Regions from separate parts of the Fictibacillus sp. 5RED26 genome, predicted to be linked through region 3. Evidence: riboswitches for the same ligand, from Rfam matches in the RefSeq annotation. Region 3 holds a riboswitch; each other region holds the start of a gene.
What was found. A riboswitch is a leader RNA that binds a small molecule or an ion and turns the genes downstream of it on or off. The one in region 3 is predicted to bind S-adenosylmethionine.
Positions count from the first base shown of each region.

Region 1: another riboswitch for S-adenosylmethionine. It lies ahead of mtnK (S-methyl-5-thioribose kinase); the one in region 3 lies ahead of metK (methionine adenosyltransferase).
Region 2: another riboswitch for S-adenosylmethionine. It lies ahead of IHV10_RS04360 (2,3-diketo-5-methylthiopentyl-1-phosphate enolase); the one in region 3 lies ahead of metK (methionine adenosyltransferase).
Region 4: another riboswitch for S-adenosylmethionine. It lies ahead of IHV10_RS07990 (MetQ/NlpA family ABC transporter substrate-binding protein); the one in region 3 lies ahead of metK (methionine adenosyltransferase).

Region 1 covers NZ_JACZDU010000001.1:824,577-828,564, reverse strand. The annotation lists gene IHV10_RS04355 (pyridoxal phosphate-dependent aminotransferase) at 1-297, opposite strand, end outside; gene IHV10_RS04350 (carbon-nitrogen family hydrolase) at 319-1,188, shown strand; SAM riboswitch class I at 1,295-1,460, shown strand; gene mtnK (S-methyl-5-thioribose kinase) at 1,548-2,765, shown strand; gene mtnA (S-methyl-5-thioribose-1-phosphate isomerase) at 2,769-3,827, shown strand; gene IHV10_RS04335 (sugar ABC transporter substrate-binding protein) at 3,824-3,988, shown strand, end outside.
Region 2 covers NZ_JACZDU010000001.1:828,962-832,949, forward strand. The annotation lists gene IHV10_RS04355 (pyridoxal phosphate-dependent aminotransferase) at 1-473, shown strand, start outside; SAM riboswitch class I at 722-840, shown strand; gene IHV10_RS04360 (2,3-diketo-5-methylthiopentyl-1-phosphate enolase) at 918-2,159, shown strand; gene IHV10_RS04365 (2-hydroxy-3-keto-5-methylthiopentenyl-1-phosphate phosphatase) at 2,156-2,830, shown strand; gene IHV10_RS04370 (methylthioribulose 1-phosphate dehydratase) at 2,827-3,492, shown strand; gene IHV10_RS04375 (1,2-dihydroxy-3-keto-5-methylthiopentene dioxygenase) at 3,470-3,988, shown strand, end outside.
Region 3 covers NZ_JACZDU010000004.1:271,686-275,673, forward strand. The annotation lists gene IHV10_RS16200 (glycosyltransferase family 4 protein) at 1-219, shown strand, start outside; gene metK (methionine adenosyltransferase) at 484-1,689, opposite strand; SAM riboswitch class I at 1,854-1,984, opposite strand; gene pckA (phosphoenolpyruvate carboxykinase (ATP)) at 2,246-3,829, shown strand; gene IHV10_RS16215 (alpha/beta hydrolase family protein) at 3,899-3,988, opposite strand, start outside.
Region 4 covers NZ_JACZDU010000001.1:1,527,942-1,531,929, reverse strand. The annotation lists gene IHV10_RS07995 (alpha/beta hydrolase) at 52-858, shown strand; SAM riboswitch class I at 906-1,025, shown strand; gene IHV10_RS07990 (MetQ/NlpA family ABC transporter substrate-binding protein) at 1,155-1,976, shown strand; gene modB (molybdate ABC transporter permease subunit) at 2,292-2,948, shown strand; gene IHV10_RS07980 (hypothetical protein) at 3,102-3,665, opposite strand; gene IHV10_RS07975 (DUF3626 domain-containing protein) at 3,785-3,988, shown strand, end outside.

The sequences.
Region 1 (3,988 bases), on a different contig from region 3:
GGCTACTTCTTTCTCAGGATCGAGTGTTACTCCATATTCTCGTTTATAAAAATCGGCAGCTGCCTGCTTCAAAAATCCATGTCCGCGAAACGGTGAATACTTATGAAAATCAGGTCTATCGGCTCCATCTTTTAATGCATCAACAATATGCTGTGGAGTTGGTTGATCAGGATTCCCTTGTCCTAGATTAATAACATCAAAGCCTTGCTCTACATAGTAAGATACTTTTTTTACAAGCTTGGCGAAAAATTGCTCTGGCAGTTTCCCCATCACTTCTGCCTGCTCAAAACGTTTCACGACGATCACTTCCAGTCTAATTTGAATGTTCTTGAAATTCTAATCAGTTATGTTATACGCTTAAGGAAATTCTGTAAAGACTTTTTTTACAACCTGGAGGGTACAATCATGAAAATTGCCTGCATACAAGTTGACATTCAATATGGGAAACCTGATGAAAATTATAAACACATCGAAAATAAAATTCGTAAAGCCGTTAAACATCATAATCCTGATACGATCGTACTACCAGAACTATGGGATACTGGGTATGATCTTACCCGATTAGATGAGATTAGCGATCATGATGGTGAGAAAGCAAAGAAATGGTTAAGCGAGTTATCTAAAGAGCTTGATACTAATATTGTCGGAGGGTCTATCGCATATCGTGAGAGTAACTCAGTTTACAACACATCACTCACTTACAACCGAAACGGTGAACATGTTGGCACCTACTCAAAGGCTCACCTGATCACACTTATGGAAGAGGAAAAATATATCTCCCCCGGCAGTAATAGCAATCTGTTTACAATCGACGGTAATCTCTCGACCCTTGCTATCTGTTATGACATCCGTTTTCCTGAATGGATCCGTGCTCCTTTCATAAAAGGGGCAAAAATATTGTTCGTTCCTGCCGAATGGCCGATTCAAAGACAATCTCATTGGCGAGCATTGCTTATCGCACGTGCTATAGAGAATCAATGCTACGTTATTGCTTGTAACCGAGTTGGAAGCGACCCTAAAAACACCTTCGCTGGTCAATCACTAATTATTGACCCATGGGGAGATATCATTGCTGAAGGATCTGTGCACGAAGAGGAGATCCTTACAGCAGAGATCTCACCTGAATTAGTAGACGAAGTCCGTGTAAAGGTTCCTGTATTTAACGACCGTCGAACAGATCTGTATTAAATCCATTTAAGAATTTAGTGTTGACAGATCTCCATACAACGTTGTAGTATAACGATTATGAATTGCGTGAATATTGTTACGCATTAACAAAACGAATAATTTTGGTCTCTTATCAAGAGCAGGTGGAGGGATATGGCCCGATGAAACCCAGCAACCGACCGTAATACCATTGTAAGATGGGGCGCCCGCATTATACGGGGAGCCGCTGATTAATTCAGCGTATGGCACGGTGCTAATTCCGGCAAAACATTTTTGTTTTGCTAAGATAAGAGGCGCGGGAAATCATCATTCCGAGCCTCTTTTCTTATACGAAAAGAGGCTCTTTTTATTTGTAAAAAAACTTTCCGGGGGGAACAAAAATGAGCGTACAAGTAAGATCTACATATGAACCGTTAAACGAACTGACAGTGCTTGATGTGGTAAAACCTTTAGCATTTTTTGATGCATCCGAACAAGACCAACTGCATGTTAGAGAGATTGGAGATGGCAACTTAAACCTTGTCTTTCATATAGAAAGCGCACTATCCAAAAAAGCTGTAATCGTTAAACAAGCACTTCCTTATGCAAAAGTGGTTGGAGAAAGCTGGCCGCTCACACTAGATCGTGCACGAATCGAGAGCGATGCGTTATTAAAAGAAGCTGAATCCGTTCCTCACTTAGTTCCGAAGGTTTTATTTTCAGATTCAACACTTGCTGTCACAGTTATGGAAGATCTGTCTGACCATGTCATCCTTCGAAAAGGACTTATTGACGGTCAAATTTATCCCAAACTTGCTGATGACATTGGAACATTTGCTGCTAAAACAGCTTTTTATTCTAGTGATTTCTACCTGCATCCTTTTGAAAAAAAAGAACAAGTTAAACAATTTTCAAACCCTGAACTTTGCAAGATCACGGAAGACTTAGTGTTCACTGATCCATTTTTCAATCATGATACAAATGACTTCCCTGCTGAACTCCAAAGTGAAGTTGATGTAATTTGGAATGACAAAGAGCTTTTACAAGAGGTAGCTCAACTGCGACTCTCATTCTTAACTAAAGCAGAAGTTCTTCTTCATGGAGATCTACATTCTGGAAGTATTTTTGTAAAAAGCGATTCTACTAAAGTGATCGATCCTGAGTTTGCATTCTATGGGCCAGCCGGATTCGATATCGCTCACTTCATAGCTAACCTTGCGCTTAATCATCTTTCTCAGAATGCACATGCAAAAGAGCCATTTCATCGCGAATCTTTACAAACCTACCTGTTACAAACGATCGAAAAGACTTGGGAAACATACAGAGAAACGTTCTCACAACTATGTAACGAGAAAGCAACAGACCCTTTTGCCAAGATTGACGGTGTACTTGATAATTTCTTGGAAAAGACTTTCCAAGAAGCTATCGGTTTTGCTGGTTGTGAGATTATTCGAAGAACGATTGGACTTGCACACGTTGCTGATCTAGATACTATCCCCCAAAAAGAGGTAGAGCTCTTTTATAAAAAAACAGCACTAGCGTTAGGGGCAAAACTTGTTAAAAATCAAAGGAAACTTACAAACATCACAGAACTTACTGACTGGATTAGAGGTGCTTAAATGATGACTGTAGCAGAAAAATGGGTTCCTTCTGTTCGATACAGAGGTGACCATCTTCTTATATTAGATCAACAACAACTTCCCCATCACACGGTTTACTTAAATGTAACCACGATTGAACACGTATGGGACGCAATTTCTAAGCTTAAAGTTCGAGGCGCGCCAGCTATTGGGATCGCTGCTGCATTCGGACTCGCACTATGGAGTAATTCTGAAAAAGAGGTGGATCATTCCTCGTTTTTAACTAAATTGCAAAGACAAAGAGATTACTTAGCGTCTTCCCGCCCTACCGCTGTTAATTTATTTTGGGCATTAGATCGTGTTGTTGCTTCTGCTCAACAATCAACTTCAGTAGAAGAGGCGAAAAGTAGAATTGAAGCTGAATCACTTTTAATTCGAGAAGAAGATGAGAATACATGCAGAAAGATCGGTGAGTACGCTTTGTCACTTCTCCAAGACGGAGACGCTGTCATGACGATCTGTAATGCAGGTGCCATCGCGACAAGCAAATATGGAACAGCGTTAGCTCCTTTTCATCTTGCTAAAGAACAAGGCTGGAACCTTTCTGTTTACGCGAACGAAACTCGTCCTGTTTTACAAGGTTCTCGTTTAACAGCATGGGAGCTGCAAGCAAACGATATTGATGTGACCTTGATCACAGATAATATGGCAGCCCACACGCTAAAAACAAAGAACATTAAAGCGGTGATCGTTGGATGTGATCGAGTGGCAGCGAATGGCGATACAGCTAACAAAATCGGAACTTTTGGTCTTGCGCTACAAGCAAAAGCGCTTGGTATTCCCTTTTATGTCGCTTGTCCTCTTTCTACCTTAGATCTCAGTACAACAAGCGGTGATGATATTCCGATCGAAGAACGTCCGGAAGAAGAAGTCACGCATCTAAACGGTGTTCGCATTGCACCAGAAGGAATAAAAGTGTTCAATCCCGCTTTCGATGTAACTCCCGCTGAATACATCTCAGCGATCATAACTGAAAAAGGAATCGTCAATGGCAATTATAAAGAAGTACTATCCACACTTAAGGAGGAAGAAAAGCATTGAGACCTTTTAGAATCTTGGCAACCGCTTGCCTAACGTCAGCCTTGTTCTTAACAGGATGCACCAATGAGCAAGATGCTCTTTCCAATAAGACAGAAACAAAACCTGCTGCAGCAAATGAGTCACAATCAAATTCTACAGTAACTGCTTCTACGTCAAGCAAA
Region 2 (3,988 bases), on a different contig from region 3:
TAGGTATAGAGATTTACACCCTTTCTAAAACGTATAACATGGCAGGATGGCGCGTTGGATTCGCGGTTGGAAACGAAACTGTTATTGAATCTATTAACCTTCTTCAAGATCATTTTTATGTAAGCTTGTTCGGAGCTGTCCAGCACGCGGCGGCTGAGGCATTGAACGGACCACAGCAATGTGTGGATGAACTGGTAGATACATATGAACGTCGCCGAAACGCATTCATCGGACGTTTGAATGAAAACGGCTGGAAGGTAGAATCGCCAAAAGGTTCATTTTTCTGCTGGCTGCCTGTACCTGATGGGTATACTTCTGAAACTTTCGCAGACTATTTGCTAGAGAAAGCACACGTCGTAGTCGCGCCAGGCATCGGATTCGGAAGCGAAGGCGATCGGTATGTACGTGCCGGCCTACTAACATCAGAAGAACGTCTGATAGAGGCTGCTGATCGGATTGCTAAATTGATTTAAATTAGTTTTTTGAAAATTTTTTGTTAATAGTGTGTACCTTCATTGACAGTTGATTGCAGTGCAAGATGCGAGACTCCTGGGGGACGAGTGTGTCAGGTGAGACCCTTAAGGGCGCAACGCGGCAAGGGGCTCACCGCACGCCCCCCGGAAAGCGAGCATCTGGAACGGAAATCAATTGCTTTCAAGGGTTGACAGATCCTTCATACCCTGTCATAATCACAATTAAAATTATATTCTAACAATTTGCACTCTTATTAAGAGCAGGTGGAGGGACTAGCCCGATGAAACCCGGCAACCATTCAGTTAATTTAGCTTAACTGAAAACGGTGCTAATTCTTGCAGTCGAACGTTGACTGAGAGATAAGAGGAAGTGGAACTGTCAATATGTAGACACCCCTTCCTCGTGAAGGGGTTTTTTGTGTTTTTGAAAGGAGAACGACAAACATGAGTAAAATTACAGCGACGTACTTAGTACATGATAAGAAAGAAAACTTACAAAAAAAAGCGGAAGGAATTGCACTAGGACTTACAGTAGGTTCTTGGACAGAACTTCCTCAAATTGAGAAAGAGCAGCTAAAAAAACATAAAGGGATTGTGGAAGAAGTCATTGAACTTCCTGAAGATCCACTTGCTGATCAATTTTTAGGAAGTAAAAGAACTAAGGGCTTGCTTAAGATTTCCTATCCATCAGCAAACTTTTCAAATGATATTCCAGCAATTCTAACGACGGTTTTCGGTAAACTTTCGTTAGATGGTGAGATCAAGCTCATAGATTTAGAGTTTGATAGAGAGCTAGAAAAACAATTTCCTGGTCCTAAGTTTGGAATAACAGGAATTCGAGATATCTTAGGCGTACATAACCGTCCACTAGTTATGAGTATTTTTAAAGGGGTACTCGGAAAAGATCTATCATTCTTCAAGCAGCAATTATATGAGCAGGCTTTAGGTGGGGTAGATCTTGTAAAAGATGATGAAATTCTTTTTGAGAACCCACTCACTCCTTTTGAAGAAAGAGTGAAAATCGCTAAAGAAGTATTAAAGTCTGTTCACGAGCGAACAGGCGAAAAGACGCTCTACGCAGTTAACTTAACAGGCAGAACGAGTGAACTTCGAGATAAAGCGAGGCGCGCAGCAGAATTAGGAGCAAACGCATTACTATTTAACGTTTTATCTTACGGACCAGATGTATTGCAAGAACTGGCCGAAGATAAAGAGATTCCACTACCGATCATGGCTCATCCTGCACTATCCGGAGCTATAGGGTCATCATCACTTTACGGAATTGGTTACTCAGTATTACTAGGCAAATTGCTTCGTTATGCAGGAGCAGATCTTGTGTTGTTCCCATCACCATATGGAAGTGTAGCACTTGATCGTCAAGAAACATTAAGCATTGCGGATGCCTTAACAACAGATAGCATCTCATTAAACAAATCGTTTCCAGTCCCTTCAGCTGGTATCCATCCAGGACTAACACCGGTTTTATACAATGACTTTGGTTTGGACAGCGTTATAAATGCAGGTGGAGGCATACATGGTCACCCAGATGGAGCTGCTGGTGGAGCACGTGCTTTCCGTCAGGCGATAGATGCCGTTGTTAAAGGAGAAGACTTTGAAAGTTTTGCTGAAAAACATGCAGAACTTCAAAAAGCATTAGAGCTTTGGGGTGGTGTTCCTGTAAAATGACAACTCAACACCGATCGGTAATCTTTTGTGATTTTGATGGGACTGTTACCGAAAAAGATAACATCGTCGCCATCATGGAAGAATTTTCACCTGAGGGATGGCAGCCGATCGTAAATGAAATCTTGAATGAAACGATCTCGATTCGAGAAGGTGTAGGAAAAATGTTTTCCAGAATTCCTTCGAATAAAAAGAAAGAGATTATTGAATTCGTTTTAACACGTTCTAAGATTAGAGATGGCTTTCAGGAATTTATTCAATTTACTCAAAGCGAGAGAATTCCATTATACATCGTTAGTGGTGGCATTGATTTTTTTGTTCATCCTGTTTTAGAAAACAAGCTAGATTCACAATACGTATTTTGTAATGCCAGTGACTTTACCAGTGACACGATAAAAATCACTTGGCCGAACGCATGTGATGATCAATGTGATAATGATTGTGGGTGTTGCAAACCTTCTGTTATCAGACGACTGGAAGAGAAGTATCCCCGAACAGAAAAGATTGTGATCGGTGATTCAATTACTGATCTTCAAGCTTCTAAGATGGCTGATGTTGTTTTCGCAAGAGATTATCTGATTGAAAAATGCGAAGAAAACCAAATACCCTATACTTCATTTGAAACGTTTCATGACATCATTCATGTCTTAGAGAAAAGAGGTGTGAAAAGTTGAGTAAACATCAGCGATGGATTGAGCTTGCAGATGTAAAGGATGAGCTGGCTTCACGGAACTGGTTTCCCGGAACAAGTGGTAACGTTTCAATTAAAGTAAGTGACACACCGCTCAACTTTTATGTTTCTGCAAGTGGAAAAGATAAAACAAAACGTACCTCTGAAGACTTTCTTTTAGTAGATCAGTATGGGGATCCGGTAGAAGAAACGCATTTAAAAGCTTCAGCAGAAACAGGCATTCATTGTGAAGTCTATCGATTAACGGATGCAGGCTGCTGTTTACACGTTCACACCGTAGATAATAATTTAATCTCTGAGTTATATGGTGATGTAGGAGAGATTACGTTTCAAGGTCAAGAACTGATAAAAGCTTTTGGAATATGGGAAGAAGAAGGAAGTATCACGGTTCCTATCGTTGAAAATTACGGTGACCTTTCGAAGCTGTCAGAAGCGGTAGGTGCTGTTATAAATACGGATACCAAAGCTGTCCTGATCCGCAATCATGGTATTACCGTATGGGGCAGAAATGCTTTTGAAGCGAAGAAACACCTAGAAGCTTTCGAGTTTCTGTTCTCTTACCATATCAAATTACAAACTTTAAACGTTTTAAATAAAAATCAATCATCTGGAGGCGTTAAAAATGGCACAACTACGATTTCATGATAACAACGAAAGAATTGAACAACAAAGCGAGGTAGAATCGTACTTAAACTCACAGGAAGTTATTTACGAAAAGTGGGACATTGAAAAACTTCCGTCACACCTTCGTGAAAATTTTTCGTTAAGTGATGAGGACAAAGAAGAAGTGATTCAAACCTTCCGCAGTGAGATCGATGATATCTCTGAGCGCAGAGGGTATGTAACAGAAGATGTTATCTCCCTTTCTGATGCGACACCAAATTTAGATGAGCTTTTGAAAAACTTCTTAGCAGAACATCATCACACAGATGATGAAGTACGATTTATCGTTTCTGGACATGGAATCTTTGCGATCGAAGGACCTAATGGAAGGTTCTTTGATGTAGAGCTTGAGCCGGGAGATCTAATCTCCGTTCCAGAAAATTTCCGTCACTATTTCACGCTGCAAGAAGATCGTAAAGTAGTAGCGGTCCGCATCTTTAAATCAAAAGAAGGCTGGGTACCGATCTACGATAAACAG
Region 3 (3,988 bases):
GACGGTGTAACGGGTAGAATCTGCAAAGCTAGAGAAGCTGATTCATTCATACAAAATATCGTTTCTATTTTGGAAGATCCTATGCTCTTAGGCTCTATGAAACGAAAAGCAAGAAATTATGCGATGACTCAATCTTGGTCAGCTATTTTCGGGAACCTTTTAATGCAGTATGAAGAAGTTATTTATACGAAAAATAAAAATAAAACGATCATTGCGTAGCAGATGAATAGTTAATAAGATATGAAAATACGAGGATAAAATAAACGTATCTTCCAAATGAACATTAGCGATTAAGATGTTCGTTTGGAAGATACACAATTTTTTTTACGAGGTAATTACAATTATATCCGCAGATAAAAAACATTTATCCGTAAAACTAGCGAATAATTCCGTACATAAAATTTTTTATCCGATTTTCGACATAATCTTCTAAAATAACTAAAAAAACCAGACTCCCAAAAGGAAGTCTGGTTTAACATGTTATTAAATATTTGCTTGTTTCTTAAGCTCTGCAGCCTTATCTGTGTTCTCCCAAGGAAGGTTGATGTCAGTACGTCCAAAGTGGCCGTATGCAGCAGTTTGCTTGTAGATCGGACGGCGAAGATCAAGCATCTTAATGATTCCAGCCGGACGAAGGTCGAAGTTGTTGCGAACTAGTTCTACAAGAACTTCTTCAGAAACTTTACCTGTTTCAAACGTGTTTACAGCGATTGATACTGGTTGAGCAACACCAATTGCATAAGCAAGCTGAACTTCAACTTTGTCAGCAAGACCTGATGCTACGATGTTTTTAGCAACATAACGAGCAGCATAAGCAGCAGAACGGTCAACTTTAGTTGCGTCCTTACCAGAGAATGCACCACCACCGTGACGAGCATATCCACCGTATGTATCTACGATGATTTTACGGCCAGTAAGTCCAGCATCACCTTGTGGTCCGCCGATTACGAAACGGCCCGTTGGGTTGATGAAGTATTTTGTGTTCTCGTCGATTAGTTCAGCAGGAACAACCGGCGTGATTACTTTTTCTTTGATGTCTCTTTGAATTTCTTCAAGTGTGTTCTCAGGGTGGTGCTGAGTAGAAATTACGATTGTGTCAATACGAACAGGTTTGTCGTTCTCATCATATTCAACAGTTACTTGAGTTTTTCCATCTGGACGCAAGTAAGGAATCTCTTCAGACTTACGAACCTCTGTAAGACGACGAGATAATTTATGAGCTAGTGAGATTGGTAGAGGCATAAGCTCTTCTGTCTCGTTACAAGCATATCCGAACATTAGACCTTGGTCACCTGCACCGATCGCTTCGATCTCAGCATCTGTCATAGAACCTTCTCTTGCTTCAAGAGCTTGGTCAACACCCATCGCGATATCAGCAGATTGCTCATCGATAGAAGTTAGTACTGCACATGTTTCAGAATCGAAACCATATTTGGCACGGTCATAACCGATTTCTTTAATTGTCTCACGTACAACTTTTGGGATATCTACATAAGTAGAAGTTGTGATCTCACCTGCAACAAGTACAAGACCTGTAGTTACAGATGTTTCACATGCTACACGAGCATTTGCATCATTAGCTAAAATTTCATCTAGAATCGCATCTGAGATTTGGTCACAGATTTTATCTGGATGGCCTTCTGTAACGGATTCTGATGTAAATAAACGACGACTAACTTTTTTGGACAAGTTAATATCCTCCCTTTAACTGCTTTTGAGTATGATACGGTACTTTATTCTTATCTATTTTACACAGTTTATGTTCTTAACCTGAAAAAGGCATAAAAAAAGCCCTTCCCTGTCTCACATACATTCACGAGGGAAAAGGTTTATAAAACCAAAATGCCTTCAACCTCTTATTGTCCAAGGTTATTTTCACCTTGCAGGTTAGCACCTTTTCATTTCCAGTAGCGTTATTATTGCCACTTTCATGTCGGTTGCTGGGTTTCATAGGGCCTGTCCCTCCACCTACTCAGAATAAGAGTAGCCGTTCTCGAAATATGATAGCGTAATGCTTCACCTCTGTCAATAGAAAACCCTATGAATAGCAATAAGTTTGGAGTATTATATTCTATAGAATGAAAGCGTTTTAAATAAGATGGATAATTCACAACATTTTGTTCTTTTTTTCAGAAGTAAGAACTTTTTTGATGCACTTTCATAAAATAGTATACATTATTTAAATCAATGTGTTATACTAATTTTCGAATATATCACTCTAGGATAAAGGATGGTACTGTCTCATATGAATACATTGGAATTTACGACAACCTTAAACGATCTTGTGACCCGTGAAACAACTCACCAGAACTTACCTGTTCCGGTTTTAGTAGAAAAATCTCTTCAACGCAACGAGGGCATCCTTACATCCACAGGAGCACTTCAAGCTACAACGGGGAAATACACAGGCCGTTCCCCTGAGGATAAATTTATCGTTGAAGATGCTTCCATTAAAGATTCAATCGATTGGGGAAAGGTAAATAAACCATTTTCACCAGAAAACTTTGATAAATTATACAAAAAAGTACTCAATTACTTAAGCAATAAAGAAGAACTATTCGTATTTAAAGGGTTTGCTGGTGCGGACCGCGAGTATCGCCTTCCTATCCAAGTAATTAACGAGTATGCATGGCATAACCTTTTTGCTCACCAAATGTTTGTGCGCCCGAACCACGATGAGCTAGGTTCTCATGAATCTCAATTCACAGTGATTTCAGCACCAGGATTTCAAGCTAATCCGGCTGAAGATGGAACTAACTCAGAAACATTTATTATCGTCTCTTTTGAAAAGAAAATTGTCCTTATCGGTGGTACTGAGTACGCAGGTGAAATCAAAAAATCTGTATTTTCTGTCATGAACTACATCCTTCCTGAAAAAGGCATTCTGTCTATGCACTGCTCTGCCAACGTTGGGAATGAAGGAGATGTAGCTTTATTCTTCGGACTATCTGGTACTGGTAAAACTACATTATCAGCAGATCCGAACCGTCGCTTAATCGGAGATGATGAGCATGGTTGGGCTAACACCGGTGTCTTTAATATCGAAGGTGGATGTTATGCTAAAACAATCGATCTTTCTAAAGAAAAAGAACCACAGATCTGGAATGCGATTCGTTTTGGAAGCGTTTTAGAGAATGTTATGATCGATCCCGTTACAAGAGAAGCGGATTATAAAGATTCTTCACTAACAGAAAACACACGTGCTGCTTATCCTGTTGATGCTATTCCTAATATTATTCAACCAAGTGTCGCAGGACACCCGAATACAATCATCTTCTTAACTGCTGATGCATTCGGTGTACTGCCTCCGATCAGCAAACTTACTAAAGAACAAGCGATGTATCATTTCCTATCAGGATACACGAGCAAACTTGCAGGAACAGAAAGAGGCGTAACATCACCACAAGCTACTTTCTCAACTTGCTTTGGCGCACCATTCCTGCCACTTCCTGCTACCGTTTATGCTGAGATGCTTGGCAAGAAAATTGATCAGCACAACGTTCAAGTTTACCTTGTTAACACAGGCTGGTCTGGTGGAGAGTACGGTATTGGAAGTCGTATGAACCTAGGTCATACACGTGCAATGGTGCTGGCTGCTCTAGAAGGCGAACTTGCCTCAGTTGAAACAGTAGTAGATCCTATTTTTGGGCTTCATATCCCAACACATTGCCCTGGGGTACCAGACCAAGTTCTTCAACCGAAGAAAACATGGAGTGATCAAGACGCTTATGATGTGAAAGCGAAAGAACTTGCTGGTCAATTTAATGCGAACTTTGAAAAATTCAAGTCTGTATCAGCTGAGATTTCTAAAGCTGGACCGCTCGTTTAATACACGGAATAATGACCTTCCATTCTAGCGATGGAAGGTTTTTTTCATTTATGAAAAGGAGCTAAAATCTCATTCAGCTCCTTTTCCATGTCCTTTCATCCATGCGCATAAAGCATATGTAATCTTCCGGTTCTCTTTTGGAGGAAAATAATGGGTGTA
Region 4 (3,988 bases), on a different contig from region 3:
TTTATCATACTGGTTAAGTGAATTTCAATAGAGAGAAAAGGAGTGGGTGATATGGTTATGTCGGATTGTATATGGTGGAAAGACAGAAAATTGGCTCACACCATTCATTTTCCTAATTGGAGTGGTGCAGGTGAAGAGAAGTTTCCGCTGATCATTATTTGTCACGGTTTTACGAGTACACGAATTGGAGTAGATCGTCTGTTTGTTAAAACGGCTCAAGAACTCGTTAAACTAGGGTTTGCTGTATTGAGATTTGACTATGCTGGCTGTGGTGAGAGTGAAGGGGAATATGGAGATAATGAGTTTGCTTGTTTTATCGATCAGACGAAGGAAGTTATTTCTTTTGGTAGCAAACTACCTAACATTGATCAAAATGCAATAACGTTAATCGGACATAGTTTAGGCGGTGCAGTCGCGGTCTGCACTGTAGCAGATGATGATAGGATTGGGAATGTAATCACGTGGTCTGCAGTAGGAAATCCATTTGAAGATATTAAAGATATAGTTGGTTATAACGGAGAGCACCCTGTGATTGATCATCTAGGGTATGCGATAACCGAAGAATTTTTACTTTCCCTTCAAGCTTATTCTCCATTAGAAGACATCAAACAGTTTCGTGGTAACGCACTGTTCATCCATGGATCGGACGATCCAGTTATATCATCAAGATATTGCTCTCACTATTTTGAAGAATCAAGAAAGAGGAAGAATTGTGGAAGCTCAATAGTACTAATAGAAGGTGCTAATCATACGTATTCTTCTATTGTCCACTTCGATAAATTAATTTCTTCCACTTCTGAATGGTTAGTAAAGAATGTTAAAGTTTCTGTTCAGAATAATTTGAAAAAAAGTGTTTGACATTTTACAAAATTCCTGTGATAATACAAAGTAATTTGATAGGAATACTCTTATTAAGAGCAGGTGGAGGGAATTAGCCCTATGAAACCCGGCAACCATTCATGTTGAATAATAATCAATATGAAAACGGTGCTAAATCTAACAGTGGTCACACTGAGAGATGAGAGGATTATCGGAATCGTTTTTCGAGAAGCCTTCTGTCTCTGTTATGAGAACAGGAGGTTTTTTTGTACCACCTCTTAAAGAGCATCTATTATCAAAGAACTTATAGAAACTAAAGGATAGGGGATCAGATCATGAAAAGAATCATCCAAGTATTACTCGCAAGTTTTGCAGTATTTTTATTAGCGGCTTGTGGCTCATCAACAAGTGGTGGAGAGAAAACAGAAAAGCTAGTAGTAGGAGCATCAAATGTACCACACGCAGAAATTTTAGAGGAAGCGAAGCCGCTTTTAGAGGATAAAGGCATTGAATTAGAAATCGTTAAGTTCCAAGACTATATCTTACCGAATAAGTCTTTATATGAAAAAGAAATTGATGCGAACTATTTTCAGCACATTCCATATCTAACACAGCAAGTGAAAGATAACCCGAAGTATAAGTTTGAAAATGCAGGAGCTGTTCACTTAGAGCCGATGGGCGTTTATTCGAAGAGACATAAGTCATTAAAAGACCTACCAGAAGGCGGGAAGGTTATCTTAAGTAATTCAATTGCTGAGCACGGGCGTATCCTGTCAATCTTTGAAGCAGAGGGGCTGATCAAACTAAAAGAAGGAAAGGGCTACGAAGCGCAAATAAGCGATATTGTAGAAAATCCGAAAAACTTAGAGTTTGTGGCAGACATTGATCCAGGGCTATTGACTAAAGCGTACGAGAATGATGAAGGCGATGCGATTGTGATCAACACAAATTATGCAATCGATGCGGATTTGAACCCGAAGAAAGATTCCATCGCACTTGAAGGTTCAGATTCACCATTTGCGAATATTATCACAGTTCGTGAAGGCGACAAAGAGAAGAAATCTATCAAAACCTTGTTAGAAGTGCTTCATTCGAAAGAAATTACCGATTTTATTGATAAAGAGTATAAAGGTTCAGTGCTAGCTGTTAAAGAATAAGGATGAATGAGCTGACTAGATGGGTGAAATCCACTCATCTAAGCAGCTTTTTTCATTTACAGATGTTTTTAAGGCATCCGATGAGCATCTTTTTTGAATATTAAGTCTAAATAAGAAAAATTAAGTCTTACTCAGAAAAATTAAGTCGTTCTGATCATTGATTAAGTCAAACTAGACATGAATTAAGTCTAAACTCAAAAATAAAGGCCGTTCGACAATATCAGCATCTTTCATCACCAGCAATGAGCGATATGATATGATGAAGACAGATGAATACAGCATATAAATCAATGGAATAAGCGGGTGGAAAAGGAAATGGCAATAGATTTTTGGTCACCTGTCAAATTATCACTTGGCATAGCGGTGACAGCTTCACTGATTGTGATCTTAGCCGGCTTATTTTTCGGAAGGATCATGGCTCACCAGAAGTTTAAAGGGAAAACGTTAATCGAAACAATATTCCTACTTCCACTCGTACTACCCCCAACTGTGGTAGGTTTCTTGTTAATCGTTTTGTTCGGTCGAAATGGTCCCGGGGGACAGCTCGTAGAGTGGCTCTTTAATCAGCCGATTATATTTACATGGTGGGCAGCCGTTATTGCGTCTGCAGTTGTGGCATTTCCACTCATGTATCAATCCGCAAAAGCGGGGTTTGAATCTATTGACGCAGACATCGAAAACGCAGCGCGAGTAGATGGAGCCAACGAGTGGGATGTATTGCGAAAAATCTCTGTTCCATTATCTGTTAGAGCTATCACATCAGGTGCTATTTTAAGTTTTGCTCGCGCATTAGGTGAGTTTGGTGCAACATTAATGTTTGCCGGAAACATACCTGGAAAAACACAGACGATATCCACCGCAATCTATATCGCGATCGAATCAGGAAATATGGATCTTGCATGGATGTGGGTAGGAAGTGTTATTGGTATATCATTCTTAATGCTTGTTGCTGTAAATCGCATAAGAGCTTAGCAGAAAAAAGAATCTGTAATGATTGTATTTTGAAACTACAAACATGGGTATGGTAGGCGGTTCTGCATTAGTATTAAAACCAGTGAATAAAGAAAACACAGCTTCTCTAAAGAGGGCTGTGTTTTTTTTAGTTCAAAATCACATGTGAAATACTTATTCGTTTTTTTCTATACTTACAGCAAACTTACTATGAGAAAGGTATTTTAATCGAATGGATTTGCCTTTGAAATGATCTTTATAAGACTTAGCCGTTATATTCAAGTGTGCTACATTAATTTTTTTATTATCAATCATTATGGAAGAGACATAGTCAGGACCATTTTTCGAGCCATACGTTAAGGTTGAAGGAATTCCTTCTATCACGTTGAATTTTCTAGCTTCATAGTCACCAATATCTTCGTAGAGTTGAAATACGGTGTGTGCAAAACCAATCGCAGCTGTAATGGATCCAATGATTACAACCAGAATAAGTAGGCGTTCTATCCAGTTGTGTATTCTTAAATAACTGGCAACAACGCCAATAAATAATAATAGCAGAGACATAGCTAAAAAAAGGAAAAGCTCCCTCAGAACAAGGTGATCTTGAAATACTGTCGAAGATAAAAATAAACTTATAGCAGAGAATAGCAGAATCACCAAAAGTAAGATGAGAGGAAATGTACTCGGAGTCCTAAAGCTTCGAGATCCTGTAATTCTTTTCTTTTTTCGATAACCCATAATGATCCTCTCCTTTATAAAATATATTCCTTAAAGCTAAACCACTATTCATGAGCGTGAAGAGTCACTTTATTGGTTCTTGAATAACATCATTTACCGACGGAAACGGAGATTATTATATGAAATTAACTGGAGCACAACAATCTGCAATAGATTATGTTGAGCGTTATGCTGCAAAACATAAGGACGATGCTCAAGCGACGATTCAACATTTATTAAGAATGTCTAACATAACCACTGATGTATTTCATAAGGCAGTCCATAATGTTAAAGAGCATGCCCGAATCGCTCTTCACTTTCATCCGGATCGGCCAAACTCTTCA